One region of the Streptomyces sp. G5(2025) genome, then DNA from elsewhere that is predicted to be linked to it. Evidence: riboswitches for the same ligand, from Rfam matches in the RefSeq annotation. Region 1 holds a riboswitch; the other holds the start of a gene.

Region 1 (7,595 bases):
ACCCTGCCCGGCGTCTCGCACCACGCGCTCCCGCACGCCCGCCCGGCCGAACTGGACCGGGCGGTGGGGGAGTTCCTGTTCCGTACGGCGGTGTAACGGGCGTCAGCGGGAGAGCGCGTCCCGCACCGCCTCCTCCGTGCGGGCCACCACCGCCGTGCCGTCGTCCGCGATTGGGGCCTCCCCTGCTCCTTAAGAGCTTGGGGAAGACGGGGCGCTGGATCAGCTTCGGGTGCTCCGCGAGGGCCTTGATCCAGCGGGCGCGGCCCGAGGCGTCGCGCGGCCAGGCCTCGCGGTCCTTGAGATTCAGGTCCTTGGCGGCCTGCTCCTGGGTCCGCGTGATGTCCCAGGGTTCGAGGCCGAGGCGATCGAGCACGGCGCTGATCTCGTCCTCGGTGGGTACGTCGTCCAGGTAGCGGCGCACGGTGTAGTCGGCGCCCTCCGCGTCGAGCAGCGTCAGGGCGCTGCGGCACTTCGAACAGGCGGGGTTGATCCAGATCTCCATGCCCACACGCTACCTCCGGAACACCCGCCCCAGGGTGCCCGGCGCGCCCTTATTCGAACACCCCAAAGGCCGTCTGGCCAGCGGCGATTGTCAGTGCCCCGCAGTAGAATCACAGTAGTGTTCGAGGGCGCCCGACGGGGGGCCCCGACCGCGACAGGAGGATGCCCGTGCCCGCTGCCGCACTGACGACGAAGCGTGTTTCCCGACCCGTACTGATCGACCTGCCGTACGCACCACTGGAGAAGAAGGCGCTCCCCGCCGGACGCCCGCGCGAGTGGTACGTCAACCACAACCGCCGCCTGAAGGCCATGCGCCTCGCGATCGCCCTGCTCGACTCGGGCGTCCATCTGCCGAACCAGGCGAAGAACAGCATGATAAGGAGCATGGCCGAGGAGGTCGGCATCCACCCGCCCTCCGACATCACGTGCCACATGGTGCGCGCGCTGATGCGCTACAGCCGCTGAGCAGACGCGCTACAGCCGGTGAACAAGTAGGGGGCCCGTGGCGGGAGTTGACCGCCACGGGCCCCGTTTCGGCTTCGGCGTGGTCCCGTGCGCTCATGTGTGCGATGGGACATGCTGGGCCCATGACCCAGCCGGAACCCGTCGGTGAACTGCCGCTCCTGACGACCGTCGAACTCCCGGACGGCGCCCGCGTTCCGGTGCGCGCCCTGCGGGCCCCCGCGCCGGACCGCTTCCTGCCGTCCGGCTCGGGACCGGCGCCGGGACCGCCCCCGGCCCCCGCGGTCCTCATCCTCCCGGCGATGGGCACCCCTGCCCGCTTCTACCGCCGCTTCGCCCGCCACCTGCACGACGAGGGCCTCACCGTGCTCACCGCCGACCTGCGCGGCCAAGGCGAGGCGACGCCGTACGCCACCGATTGCGGCGCGCACGGCCACGGCTACCGCACGCGCGGCCACGGCTACCGCACACGCGACCACGGCTACGGCACGCGCGATCACGGCTACCGCGCGCTCGTCGAGGAGGACCTGCCCGCCGTCCTCAAAGCCGTCCGCGCCGAGCTGGGCCCCGAGTCGCCCCTGCACCTCCTCGGCCACAGCCTGGGCGGCCAACTCTCCCTGCTGTATGCCGCTTTGGGTGCCGGCCCGGACGTCGACGGCGTGGCGCTCATCGCCTCGGGGTCCGTCTGGTTCCGCGCGTACGGCCCGCTGCGCGCCCCCGGTCTCCTCCTCGGCGAACTGCTGATCGCCGCGACGGCGACCGCGCTCGGCCGCTGGCCCGGCGCCCGCCTCGGCTTCGGCGGCAACCAGCCCAAGGGCGTCATGCGGGACTGGGCGCACCAGGGGCTCACCGGCCGCTACGCCGCCAAGGGCTCCGCGCTCGACTACGAAGCGGCCCTGGCCGCCCTGGACCTGCCCGTCCTCGCGGTCTCCGTCGAGCACGACACCCTCGCCCCCGCCTCCGCCCTCGACCACCTGCTCGGCAAGGTCCCCCGGGCCCGCCTCACCAGGCGCCACTACACCGCGCGGGAGGCGGGCGCCCGCCTCGACCACTTCGCGTGGACCAAGGCGGGCGGGCCGCTCGCCAAGCAGGTGGCGGCGTGGGCGGTGGCCGAAGAGCGCTCCGGCCGGGGCCGGCCGCCCGGCTCTAGCGGATCTGCTCGGGGGTGACCGTCAGCCACCGCTTGTCGGCGGTCACCTTCTGGCCCAGCTCGCGCTGCCGCCCGGCGTTCTTCTTCTTCATCCCGTCGAGCTGCTTCATGTACGCCTCCTTGCGGTTGACCCAGACGCGTACGCCGCCGTGCTCCACGTCCGCCGAGTGGAACAGCATCGGGCCGTCGCTGACCGGGGTGTCACCGGCGGCGAGGATCGGCTTCTTCCACTCGTCGATGTACGTGTTGATCGCCGCGGGCTTGCCCTCGTACCAGGTCAGCGGCGCCCACAGGTGCGGCGTCAGCTCCCGCCCGGCGAGCTTCGCGCGGTCCTTCTCGCCGAAGCGGCCCTCGGCGATCTCCTTGCGGGAGCTGGTCACCTCGCCGGTCTCACGGTCCTTCAGCTGCATCGACACCCCGATGACGTTCCGCGGCTTGACTCCGTAGCCGTACTTCGGGTCGGCGAGGACCATGCGCACCAGGTCCTCGCTGGCCGCGCTGACCACGTACACCTCGATGCCGTGCGCCCGCAGCGTCTTGTAGAGCTGCCGCATGCCGTTCGACAGCTCGGGCGGCTTCACCTCGGTCCTGGTGACCTTCCCGCCCTCGTAGTACTCCGCGGGGATCGGCTTCTTGTACGCCAGGAGCTCGTCGACGTACCCCTTGAGCTCCTTCAGCGTGAACCCGGAGAAGATCTGCGCGGCCCAGGGGTAGCAGACCTGGTCGTCCACCTCGCACAGCCGGTTGTAGTAGCTGTAGAGGCTCTCCTTGTGCGCGGCCGTGTCCTTGAACGGGATGACCTTCAGGGACGGGTCCATGGTCTTGCGGGTCAGCACGCCCTTCATCTCCAGGAAGGGCAGCAGCGACTCCTCCAGGTCGCCCCGGTACGAGGTGTTGTCCGCGTCGAAGACGGCGTACGCGCCCTTGTGGTCGTTCGCGGCGATGACCTTGCCGAGCTTCCTCGCGACCGGCTTCGGCCAGTGCGACAGCTCGCGGGCGGTGGCGGCCGAGGTGTCCGCCGCCGTCGCCTCGCCCGCGGGCCACAGCGCGCCGCCCGCGAGTACGGCGGCGACGAGCGCCCCCACGCCACCGATGAGGGCCCGCTTGTTCTTGGCTCGTACTGCCATGTTTCCCGTGTCCCGCCGTTCCTGAGTGCGTTGCGCGGCTCCGTCCGGAGCGGCGCGCCATGCTATGGGCCACGCCGCGCGATTCCCATGATCGAAGTCACCGGGCGGGGCGGGCATGGGGGCGGGTGGTGGCGGGTAGCGGAGAGGGACCTCGCCGCCTGGGCGTCCGCGGGGCGTTCGCGGGGTGAGCGGGCCGCGCATACTGGGACGTATGGGCTCCCGTGAGTTCGTCCGGGCCGTTCCCCGGCTCGACGGCATGGTCGTCTCCGCGGTCGGCTACCGCACCGCGGGGCAGCGGCCCGCCCTGCACCGCGGCCTGCCCTCGCCGTATCTGACGGTGATCTTCTCGCTGGACGGGGCGATCGCCACCGGCGGTACGCCCGCCCAGGCGACCGGCGCGGACGCGGTCCGCACCGACATCATCGTGGGCGGCCTGCACCAGGCCCCCGCCTACGTCGCCCAGCCCGAGCACGAGGCGGGCGTCCAGCTCGCCGTGCACCCGCTGGCCGCCCGCGCGCTCCTCGGCCTGCCCGCCGCCGAACTGGCCGGGCAGCTCGTCACCGGCGGCACCGACGTGTTCGGCGCGCGCGCCGCCGAGGTCCGTGAGCGGCTGTGCGGCCTGGACACCTGGGAGGACCGTTTCGCCGCCCTCGCCGACTACCTGCGGCAGCGCGCGGACCGGCCCGCCGGAGCCGTGCGTCCCGAGGTCGCCGAGGCCTGGGCCCGACTCGCCCGGCACCGCGGCGCCGGGAGCCTCGGCGGTCTGTCCCGGCACGTCGCCCTCAGCGAGCGCCGCCTGACCACCCTCTTCCGCGCCGAGACCGGGCTGAGCCCCAAACAGGCCGCGCGCCTGATGCGTTTCCAGCACGCCAGGACTGCCGTGGCCCGCGCCGTGGCGGCGGGCGGCCCGTCGGACCTGGCCCGGGTCGCCGCCGACACCGGGTACTACGACCACTCCCACCTCGTACGGGACTTCCGGCAGTACACGGGGGTGAGCCCCACCGGATGGCTGGCCGAGGAGTGCCGGAATATCCAAGCCGGGGCGCATGGCGGAGGCGAAGAGTGAAGACATGAACACCACACCTGACAGCACTCGGCAACATCGGCCCGTCACACCCGCCCCCACGGTCTCGGCAGGCCCTCCAGGCGCGGGACGCCCCCGCCCTGATCGACTTCCTCGTCGACACCGTCGGCTTCCTGCGCACGGCCGTGTACGAGGACGGCGGCCGCGTCGCCCACGCCCAGCTCGACTGGCCCGAGGGAGGCGGCGTCATGCTCGGCTCGTACGACCCCGAGGCGACCGCCGAGGCCTGCGGGAAGCCGGGCACCTCCGGTGCCTATGTCGTCACCGACCGGGTGGACGACCTGTACCAGCGCCTCCGCGCGGCCGACGTGAAGATCACCGCGGAGATCGAGGACAAGCCGTACGGCAGTCGCGAGTTCGCCGTCCAGGACCCGGAGGGAAACCGCTGGTCCTTCGGCACCTACCGGGGTGAGCCCAGGCCGGACCCGGGCCGGTGAAGGCGCGTGATAACTTGCGCAAGCCAGTCAAACCCACACCTGGGCCAGGGAATCCGGTGCGAATCCGGAACTGACGCGCAGCGGTGAGGGGGACGGGCGGGGCCACGGCCACTGGGTGTCTTCGGACGCCTGGGAAGGCGCCCCGCCCGGTTCGATCCCGAGTCCGAAGACCTGCTGGCGCCTCCGCTCGCATACCGGGCGGCGGAGGCCGTGACGCAGACCAGGCTCCGCGCATGAGCCGTGACACTCAAGGGATCGCGTGTCCTCGACAGTCCGTACAACCGCTCTGCTCTGTGCCGGCATGCTCGCACTCACCGCGTGCGGCGACGGCTCCGCCCAGAAGTCCGAAGGCAAGAGCGCAGACGGCTATCCCGTCACGGTCGCCTCCTGCGGCAAGGAGGCCGAGGTCCAGGCCCCGCCGCAGCGCGCCGTCTCCCTCGACCAGGGCTCCACGGAGATTCTGCTCTCCCTCGGTCTCGCCGACCGCATGGTGGGCACCGGCACCTGGACCGACCCGGTCCCGAAGAACCTGGAGAAGGCGAACGCGAAGGTCGAGCGGCTCGCCGACCGCTACCCCTCCCTGGAGAAAGTCCTCTCCAAGGAACCGGACTTCGTCAGCGCCTCCTTCCTCTACACCGTCGGCAAGGGCGGCGTCGCCGACCGTAAGAAGTTCACCGAACTCGGCGTGCCCGTCTACGTCTCGCCCACCGACTGCGCGGGCAAGGACAACGACGGCGGCGGCGACGGCAAACGCGTCAAGACCCTCACTATGGACACCGTCTACGGCGAAGTGCGCGACCTCGCGAAGGTGTTCGGCGTCCAGCGGCGCGGCGAGAAGCTGATCGCGGACCTGAAGGAGCGCGTCGCGAAGGCCACGGACGACATCAAGGCCTCCGACGCGACGCTCCTGTACTGGTTCGCCAACTCCGACGCCCCGTACATGGCGGGCTGCTGCGGCGCCCCCGGCATCATCACCCGCGAGCTCGGCGCGAAGAACGTCTTCGACGACACCCGCGAGGAGTGGCCCCAGATCAACTGGGAGACCGTCGCCGACCGCGACCCCGACGTCCTCGTCATCGGCGACCTCACCCGCAAGTCGCAGTCCGCGGAGAGCGCCGCGGCGAAGATCAAGTTCCTGGAGTCCAACCCGGCGACCAAGAACCTCACCGCCGTGAAGAAGAAGCGTTACGTACTCCTCAGCGGCCAGGCCATGAACCCCACGATCCGTACGGTCGACGGTATCGAGCAAGTGGCCGCCGGGCTGCGGAAGTTCGGGCTGGCGAAGTGAGCCCGGCCGCCCCCGCCGCCCGGCAGGGGCTGCTGTGGCTGGCCGGCGGCGCCGCGCTCGTCCTCTCGGTGGCGGTCGCCGTCACCATCGGCCCCGCCGACATCTCGGTCCCCGACGTCTTCTCGGCGCTCGCGGCACACCTCGGCTGGGGCGAGGCAGGGCTGACCCCCATCAGGGACGGCATCGTCTGGAACCTGCGGCTGCCCCGCACCCTGCTCGCCGCGGTCTGCGGCGCGGGCCTCGCGGTCTGCGGCGCGGTCATGCAGTCCCTGCTCCGCAACCCCCTCGCCGACCCCTTCGTGCTCGGGGTGTCGTCCGGGGCGTCCACCGGAGCGGTCGCGGTCGTCGTCCTCGGCGTCGGCGGGGGAGCGCTGTCGATCTCGGCGGGCGCCTTCGCGGGCGCGCTCTGCTCGTTCGCGCTCGTCCTCTTGCTGAGCCACACACTCGGCGGCACGACGGACCGCGTCGTGCTCTCGGGCGTCGCCGCGATGCAGCTCTTCTCCGCCCTGACGTCGTTCGTCATCCTCACCGCGGGCGACGCGGAGACCACCCGCGGCGTGCTGTTCTGGCTGCTCGGCTCGCTCAGCGGGGCGGACTGGACGGACGTATGGCTGTGCGCGGCCGTCCTCGCCGCGGTACTGCTCGTCTGCCTCGGTCACGCCCGTACGCTCGACGCCTTCGCGTTCGGCCAGGAGGCGGCGGCGACGCTGGGCGTACGCGTGGCCCGCACCCGCCTCATCCTGCTCTGCGTGACGGCGCTGCTGACCGCCGTCCTGGTCAGCTCGGCGGGCGCCATCGGCTTCGTCGGCCTGGTCCTGCCGCACGCGGCCCGCGCCTTCACCGGCTCGGGGCACGCCCGGCTGCTCCCGGTCACGGCGCTCACCGGCGCGATCTTCCTGGTCTGGGTGGACACCCTGGCCCGCACGGCCCTGGACCCGCAGGAGGTCCCGGTGGGCGTCGTGACGTCACTCATCGGCGTACCGGCGTTCGTGGTGGTGCTGTACCGGACGCGGAGGGTGACATGACGTACGGGACGGAGCACCGGGAAGCGGCGGTCGCGGCCACGGACGGCCTGCGCGCGGATCGTGTCACTCGCGAGGCGGGCGGCCGCCTCGTCGTCGACGGCGTGAGCCTCGCCCCGCCGCCCGGCGCCACGGTGGGCCTCCTCGGCCCCAACGGCTCCGGCAAGTCCACGCTCCTGCGCATCCTCGCCGGGGTCCTCGCCCCCGCCTCGGGGGTGGTCACCCTGGACGGCCACCCGCTCCCCGACACCCCGCGCCGCACGGTGGCCCGCCGTATCGCGGTGGTCGAGCAACATGCCTCCACACAGACCGAGTTGACCGTACGAGATGTCGTACGGCTGGGCCGCATCCCGCACCGCCGCGCCTGGTCGGCGCCCACGCCCCACGACGAGCAGGCGGTACGCGAGGCCCTGTCCCGCACCGGCCTCACCGAACGCGCCGCCCAGTCCTGGCACACGCTCTCCGGCGGCGAACGCCAGCGCGTCCAGATAGCCCGCGCCCTGGCCCAGGAACCCCGCGAACTC
Region 2 (7,595 bases), 740 kb from region 1:
CTCGTCATGTGCCTGAACGAGTTCGGCATCGTCCTCTTCACGGGCGCCAAGGACGTCACGACCCTGCCGACGCTCGTCTACGGCAAGGCCATGCTCGAAGCCGACTACCCGGCGGCCTGCGTCGTCGCCGTCGTCAACATCGCGATCTCCGTGGGCCTCTACGGCCTCTACCGGGTGGTGAGCCGTCGTGCTGGTGCATAGCCGCACAGGCAGGTGGGCGCTCCGGGCCCTGTTCCTCGTCCTCTTCCTGCCCCTCTTCGCGCTGCCGCTGCTCGTGATCCTCGCGGCGTCCTTCTCCGCGCACTGGTCGGGTGCCTTCCCCTCCGGCTTCACCGCCGGACACTACGCGGCGGCCACCCGCGGCGACTCGCTCCAGGCCCTCACCACCAGCCTGGTCACCGCCGTCACCGCCAGTCTGCTCGCGCTCGCCACCGGGACCTGGGCCGCGCTCGCCGCCGCCTCGCTGAAGCAGGGCGGCGGGAAGAACCCCAGGCTGTCCCGGCTCTTCGGGAAGGCACTCGACGCGCTCTTCATGCTGCCCGTCGCCGTGCCGTCCGTCGTGGTCGGCCTCGCGGTCCTCGTCGCGTTCAGCGAACCACCGATGCTCCTCAACGGCACGCGCTGGATCGTGATCCTCGCGCACGCCGTCCTCGTCACGGCCTTCGCCCACCAGTCCGTCTCCGCCGCCGTCGCCCGGCTCGACCCCGCGTACGAACAGGCCGCCGCCTCGCTCGGCGCCCGCCCCTCGTACGTCCTGTGGAGGGTGAAGCTGCCCCTGCTGCTGCCCTCCCTGACCGCGGCCGCCGGGCTCTGCTTCGCGCTCTCCATGGGCGAGTTGAGCGCCACCGTGATGCTCTACCCGCCCGACTGGACGCCGCTGCCCGTGCGGATCCACGCGGCGACCGACCGCGGCGCGGCCTTCACCGGCGCCGCCCTCGCGGTGGTCCTGATGGCCGCGACGCTGCTCGTCCTCCTCGCCGTCTCCCGCATCCGCACCCGCGCCTCCTACCGCTGAGAACCCCTTCAAGGAGTACGAAACGTCATGTCCCGCCCCACCCGAGCCCGCCGCTTCCGCACGGCCGCCGCCGTCACCGGCGGCCTCCTCCTCGCCGGTTCCCTCACCGCGTGCGGCGGCTCCGCCGCGTCCGACGAAAACGTCGTCACCGTCTACAGTGCCGACGGCCTGAAGGGCGAGAAGGGCGACGGCTGGTACGACAAGGTCTTCAAGGACTTCGAGAAGAAGACCGGCATCAAGGTCGACTACGTCGAGGGCGGCTCCGGCGAGATGGTGCAGCGCGCCGTCCGCGAGAAGTCCAACACGCAGGCCGACGTCCTCATCACCCTCCCGCCCTTCATCCAACAGGCCGACAAAAAAGGGCTGTTGAAGGCGTACGAACCCAAGGGCTCCGAAGAGGTCGACGGCGCCGACAAGGCCGCCGACGGCAAGTGGACGTCCATCGTCAACAACTACTTCGGCTTCATCCACAACAAGAAGGAACTGCCCGGCGGCAAGGCCCCCAAGACGTGGGAGGACCTCACCGGCAGCGCGTACAAGGGCAAGGTGCAGTACTCCACGCCCGGCGTCGCCGGCGACGGCACCGCCGTGCTCATCAAGGCCATGCACGACTTCGGCGGCCGCAAGCCCGCGATGGCGTACCTGAAGAGGCTCCAGACCAACAACGTCGGCCCCTCCGCCTCCACCGGCAAGCTGGCGCCCAAGGTCGACAAGGGCGAACTGCTCGCCGCCAACGGCGACGTCCAGATGAACTACGCCCAGTCCAAGGACATGCCGAACCTCCGCATCTGGTTCCCCGCCAGGGAAGGCGGCAAGCGGACCACCTTCGCCCTGCCCTACGCGGCCGGCCTCGTCGACAAGGCCCCGCACAGCGCCAACGCGAAGAAGCTCCTGGACCACCTGCTCAGCCAGGAGGCGCAGCGGCAGGTCAGCGAGGTCGGCGGCGGCTTCGCGGCCCGCAAGGACGTCAAGGCCACCGACGCGAACGCGGTCGCGCTCGACAAGATCATGAACGGCGTCGAGATCTTCGAGCCGGACTGGACGGACATTTCGGAGAACCTCCGGAGCTACGTGGAGGACTGGAAGTCGGCGACCGGCAGCTGATCGTAGGGTGGGGGCGTCGGCACAGCGCTGTCCCGGCGCCCCAGCCAACCCGTACACCGCAGGAGTGCACCTCATGGCAGAGCGCAAGCCCATCGAATCGTGGCTCACCGACATGGACGGCGTGCTCATTCACGAGGGCGTCCCGATCCCGGGCGCCGACACGTTCATCAAGAAGCTGCGCGATTCCGGCAAGCCCTTCCTGGTGCTGACCAACAACTCCATCTACACCGCGCGCGACCTCCAGGCCCGGCTCACCCGCATGGGCCTCGAAGTGCCCGTCGAGAACATCTGGACCTCCGCGCTGGCCACCGCCAAGTTCCTGGACGACCAGCGCCCCGGCGGCACGGCCTACGTCATCGGCGAGGCGGGCCTGACCACGGCCCTGCACGACATCGGGTACGTCCTGACCGACCACGACCCGGATTACGTGGTGCTCGGCGAGACCCGCACGTACTCCTTCGAGGCCATGACGAAGGCCGTCCGCCTCATCAACGGCGGAGCCCGCTTCATCTGCACCAACCCCGACGAGACGGGCCCCTCCACCGAGGGCCCGCTGCCCGCCACGGGCGCCGTGGCCGCGCTGATCACCAAGGCGACCGGCAAGAACCCGTACTTCGCGGGCAAGCCGAACCCCCTGATGATGCGGACCGGGCTGAACGCCATCGGGGCCCACTCGGAGACCAGCGCGATGATCGGCGACCGCATGGACACCGACGTCCTCGCCGGGCTTGAGGCGGGCATGGAGACGTTCCTGGTGCTGACCGGGCTGACGTCGCGGCGCGACATCGACACGTACCCCTTCCGGCCGTCCACCGTCGTGGACTCCATCGCCGACCTGGTCGAGCGGGTCTAGACCGCCGCACGGCCCCCGTTTGACCGCTGCCGGGATGCGGGGGGCGGGGCACGGCGTGAACCTCGTAGGACAGGAGGTTCACGATGCGTATATGTTCCCTCGCTCCTCGTGCGGCCGGCGTGGCCGGCGTGGCCGTCCTTGTCATGGTCGCCCTGCCCGGCGGTGGGGCCGCGGCCCACGAGAACGGTTCCGTGGACGCCACCGTCACCCCCGCCGACGCCGCGGCCGGCGCCTCCGTGGAGGTGAGAGTGACCGGCTGCGAGGGCGCCACCGGATCGGCGGGATCGGGGGCCTTCGAGGGGGAGGCGCGCCTCGCCGGGCGGGGCGGCGACGATCTCCACGGCACCGCCAGGATCCGCAAGGGCGTCACCGGGTCCTACGAACTCACCGTCATCTGCGACGGCCACCCCCACCAGGGCGTCGGCACCGTCCGGGTGGCCCAGCGGAACACCGAGCCGACCGCGCCGGTGCGCGCCGGTGGCGGCGGCACCGCCCACCTGACCTCGGCGGTGTCCGCGGAGCCCGACGGGGCCGACGAGGCGGGCCCCGGTACCCGGCACGCCGTGATCGGCCTGATCCTCGCCGGGGTCGCGGCGGTCGCCGTGGCGTTCCGCAGCGTCCGCCGGCGCCGCTCCGAGTGACGGGCGGGGCGTGAGCGTGTCCGGCGGCGAACGCCCGCCCGGGTCCGGACGCCTGCTGACCGGCGTCGCCTGGGCGGTCCTCCTGGTGGGGCTCGCGCTGTGGGGCAGCGGGGTCGCGAACCTGCCCGGCGGCCTGTCCGGGCCCGCGACCGGCGACGTGGCGGCGGTCGGCCGCCCCCACGCCGTCGAACTGCCGCCCGCCCACACACCGTTGGCGCCCGCCCGGCCGCAGCGCGTCGAGGTGCCCTCCCTGAAGGTCGGCGCCCCGGTGACCGCCCGCGGCCTCGATGCCCGGGGCGCGATCGACCCGCCGCCGTTCGCCCAAGGGGACACCGTCGGCTGGTACGGCGGCGGGACCCGCCCCGGCGCCCCCGGCGCGGCGCTCTTCGTCGGCCACGTCGACACCGAGACCGACCCCGCCGTCTTCTACGACCTCAGCGCGGCGCGCCCCGGCGAGAGGATCGACGTGACCCGCGACGACGGCACCGTCGCCGAGTTCACGATCGACGACGTCCAGGTCGTCACCAGCGACCGCTTCGACGCACGAAAGGCCTACGGCCCCCACGAGGAGGGCCGCGCCGAACTGCGCCTCATCACCTGCGGCGGCACCTTCGACAGGGCCGCCCGCGCCTATACGGCGAACGTGATCGTTTCGGCGTACCTGACCGGGGTGCGGCGTTAGACCGGTGGTCAGGGGAGTCCGAGGGCTGTGGCGGCTCGGTGGTCCGACGGCCGTGCCGCGGGCATGTCGCGGGCGGCGCCGGGTGGCGAGCGGTGGCGCCGCCCGCCGCCGGGGCGCGCCTGATCACGTGCGGCGCGCACCTTCGGCAGGGGCGCGCTCCCGGGTCACCCGCACCTGCCGAGGAGCCCGCTAGGCGGCCTGCCGGCCGGTCAGCGGCGGGGCCGGAGCGGGAGCCGCGGCGGCGCCTTTCGCCGCGCGCACGCCGAGGCCGCCGAAGACCGCCGCGAACACCGCCCACAGCAAGGCGTGCGAGGCGAGCGACAGCATGCGGAAGTCCCACAGCAACGACGCGTCGACCGGCACCGGGTCGGGGTTGCCCGGCAGCAGGAACAGCACCGCGAGGACGGCGACCGCGGTGAGGGCCGTCGCGATGTGCCGCACCGGTTCGGGGTGCGCGGCGAGGCGCACGTACACCTGGCGCACCAGGAACATGCCGAGCACGCCGATGGCGACCGAGGCGAGCCACAGCGCCTGGCGGTCGCCGACGGTGCCCGCGTCGCCGACGCCCGGCGGGTTCGCCGGATAGCGCAGCCCGGGCAGGAGGGAGACCGCGAGGAAGGCGGCGGCGGAGAAGGCCAGCGCGCGTGGCCACGGCAGCGCGCGCGGATCACGCCGGTGCACCGCGGCGTACGCGACGGCGAACAGCACGCCGAGGGCCAGGCCCGCGACGAGGGCGGTGACGACCAGGCCGCCGTGCTGGGTGGAGCGGCTGAACAGCTCTTCGTGGTGCTGGACGGCCTGCGCGGCGCCGTGCCCGTGTTCCTGGGCGGCCGCGCGTTTCTCCTCGGCGCGGATCGCGCGGTCCATCAACGGCTCGGCGAGCAGCAGCGAGAAGAGGCCGGCGGTGAGACCCGCCGCTCCGCCCGCGGCCAGGCCGCGGACGAGCAGGGGGAGTACGGGGGACGAGGGTGCTGAGGGCATGGTGCTGGTGTCCGTCCGCCCGGTCAGTGGCACGGGGCACCGAAGAGGTGCCGGCCGTCGTGCGCGAACTCGTGGAGGTAGTCGCCGGTCGCCGAGATCAGCGAGCCGTTGTCCATGAACACGGCGTAGAGCGCGATGAGCGCGATGACCGCGGCGGCCGAGGCGATCAGCCAGTCGCGGGTCTGCGTCACGGCGGCCTGGCTCGCCGTGGTGTCGGTGTGCGGAGCTGCGGAGTGCAGGGACATACCGGTGGGCCTCCTTCTGGGGTTTCCACGCCCCATGGCAGGAGGACGACGGTTCAGTTCCTGACTTCCGCGTACGAGCGTGCGTACGTGGTCACAGTGGCGGGACCGCCCCGGATTCGCACCGGGTTCCTGTCAAACCGTCGCCTCGATGTATGGACTTGTCGTCACGGAGAGTCCCAGCGCGTCGCGTCTCTGTCAACACCCCCCAGGTCCTGGGCGGTCCTGCTGACCGCCGGGCTCACCTGCCCGATCGGCGGCCCGCTCCCCCGGGAGCCGCCGACCGGGCCGGTCCTCGACCGCGCGCGCACGAGCCGCGGGAGGAACCCGGCGCCGGCGCGGGAGGTTCACGGGCAGGCCGTCCCGGTTCCGTAAATGGCCCACAGGGCCAGGCGGTTGGGCCGTGCCACAGACTCTAGGGCGAATGCGCGCGGCGGCCTAGAGGCAGCCGTGAGCACCTCGTGGGCCGGGGGACCCTGTGTCAGGATTGAGATACGGACAGTGCGCCCAAGGGGGAGTGGATGTACCGAAATGACACCGGCCGCGGACGTCGTTTCGCGGCCAGGGGGGTGCGGACCGGGGTGGCGCTCGCGGGGGCCGCGCTCCTCCTTTCCGCGTGCTTCTCCTCCGGTGGCGACCCGGAGGAGAACACGTCGGGACCGCCCCCGAAACAGCAGCCCAAGAGCCAGGACCCGTACTGGGTCAACCCGGAGGGGACCGCCGCCAAGCAGGTCGCCGCGTACGAGAAGGACGGCGCGAAGGACGACGCCGAACTGACCCGGAAGATCGCCCGGCAGCCGGTCGCCGAGTGGCTCGTCCCGGAGAACGCGCAGGACCAGGCGCGCGGCTTCACGGAGGCCGCGGAGAAGGCCGACCGGGACGCCCTGTTGGTCCTCTACAACATCCCGCACCGCGACTGCGGCCAGTACTCGGGCGGCGGCGCGGCCGACGGCGACGCCTACCGCGCGTTCGTCGACCAGGTCGCCCGGGGCATCGGCGACCGGCGTGCCACGGTGATCCTGGAGCCGGACGCGGTGCTGCACATGGTCGACAACTGCACGCCCGAGCAGTTCCACGAGGAGCGCTACGACCTCCTCAGGGGCGCCATCGAGAAGCTCAAGTCCTTGAAGAACACGAAGGTGTACCTGGACGCGGGCAACGCGGGCTGGCAGAACCCCGACTCGCTCTGGGAGCCCCTGAAGCGGTCCGGCGTCGAGCAGGCCGACGGCTTCTCGGTCAACGTCTCCAACTTCCAGACCACCGAGGCCAGTACGGAGTTCGGCAAGAGGCTCTCGGCGAAGATCGGCGGCAAGCCGTTCGTCATCGACACGGGGCGCAATGGCAAAGGGCCTTACGACAAGGGCAAGGACCCGTGGTGCAACCCGCCGGGGCGGGCGCTCGGCGAGACGCCCACGACGAAGACGGACGACCCGCTCGTCGACGCGTACCTGTGGATCAAGCGGCCGGGGGAGTCCGACGGGACGTGCCGGGGCGGACCCAAGGCGGGGGAGTGGTGGCCGGAGTACGCGCTGGGCCTGGTGAGGAACGCCTCGTAGGGGTCGCCCCTTACGGGGGCGATACTCACGGCACGCGAACCCATCGCGCCTCGCTGGGAACCCCCTGCTCATCCGACACGAACAGCATGTACCAGCCCGATTCCACCAAACTCCGATTCTTCGGGACCGTCACCCTCACCTCGCCCTTCGACTTCTTCAGGTCCAGCGCGATCGACGTCTGGTCGATATCCGTGACGTGCGTCGACGCGCTGGGCCGGATGAGCCGCGCCGTCTTGATCGACGACGCGTGCCGCGTCGGAAACGTCCCCGACTCCCCGCGCCCGATCGTCTTCGGCCCCTTGCCGAGGCTCGGCCGCGAGCCCTGGTAGAGGTACGGCGGCGTGTAGATCTCGATGCGCTGCTCGAAGACGCCCGGCTTGGTGTTGGCCTTGTCGGCGAAGAGCGAGTCCGAGCCGAAGAACATCACGCGCCCGTCCGGCAGCAGAATCGACCCGGAGTGGTAGTTGCGGCCGACCAGTGGGTCGGCGACCCTCCGCATGTCGCCGGTCCGCGCGTCGTAG

The links. Region 1 has a riboswitch for cobalamin ahead of ACOBQB_RS20125 (ABC transporter substrate-binding protein). Riboswitches for the same ligand answer to the same signal wherever they lie in the genome.
Region 2: linked by a shared signal. The riboswitch ahead of ACOBQB_RS23340 (CbtB domain-containing protein) and the one ahead of ACOBQB_RS20125 (ABC transporter substrate-binding protein) in region 1 are both predicted to bind cobalamin.

The regions. Positions count from the first base shown of each region.
Region 1 is NZ_JBMUZT010000006.1:2,040,648-2,048,242, reverse strand. It holds gene ACOBQB_RS20160 (alpha/beta fold hydrolase) at 1-96, shown strand, start outside; partial or broken gene ACOBQB_RS20155 (ArsC/Spx/MgsR family protein) at 103-502, opposite strand; gene ACOBQB_RS20150 (hypothetical protein) at 670-966, shown strand; gene ACOBQB_RS20145 (alpha/beta fold hydrolase) at 1,089-2,132, shown strand; gene ACOBQB_RS20140 (haloacid dehalogenase-like hydrolase) at 2,110-3,240, opposite strand; gene ACOBQB_RS20135 (helix-turn-helix domain-containing protein) at 3,452-4,306, shown strand; gene ACOBQB_RS20130 (VOC family protein) at 4,324-4,761, shown strand; cobalamin riboswitch at 4,769-4,954, shown strand; gene ACOBQB_RS20125 (ABC transporter substrate-binding protein) at 5,063-6,049, shown strand; gene ACOBQB_RS20120 (FecCD family ABC transporter permease) at 6,046-7,074, shown strand; gene ACOBQB_RS20115 (ABC transporter ATP-binding protein) at 7,071-7,595, shown strand, end outside.
Region 2 is NZ_JBMUZT010000006.1:2,778,775-2,786,369, reverse strand. It holds gene ACOBQB_RS23375 (2-aminoethylphosphonate ABC transporter permease subunit) at 1-201, shown strand, start outside; gene ACOBQB_RS23370 (ABC transporter permease) at 188-1,015, shown strand; gene ACOBQB_RS23365 (2-aminoethylphosphonate ABC transporter substrate-binding protein) at 1,043-2,119, shown strand; gene ACOBQB_RS23360 (HAD-IIA family hydrolase) at 2,193-2,972, shown strand; gene ACOBQB_RS23355 (hypothetical protein) at 3,056-3,613, shown strand; gene ACOBQB_RS23350 (class F sortase) at 3,630-4,295, shown strand; gene ACOBQB_RS23345 (CbtA family protein) at 4,485-5,276, opposite strand; gene ACOBQB_RS23340 (CbtB domain-containing protein) at 5,300-5,521, opposite strand; cobalamin riboswitch at 5,556-5,677, opposite strand; gene ACOBQB_RS23335 (glycoside hydrolase family 6 protein) at 6,040-7,074, shown strand; gene ACOBQB_RS23330 (galactose oxidase-like domain-containing protein) at 7,100-7,595, opposite strand, start outside.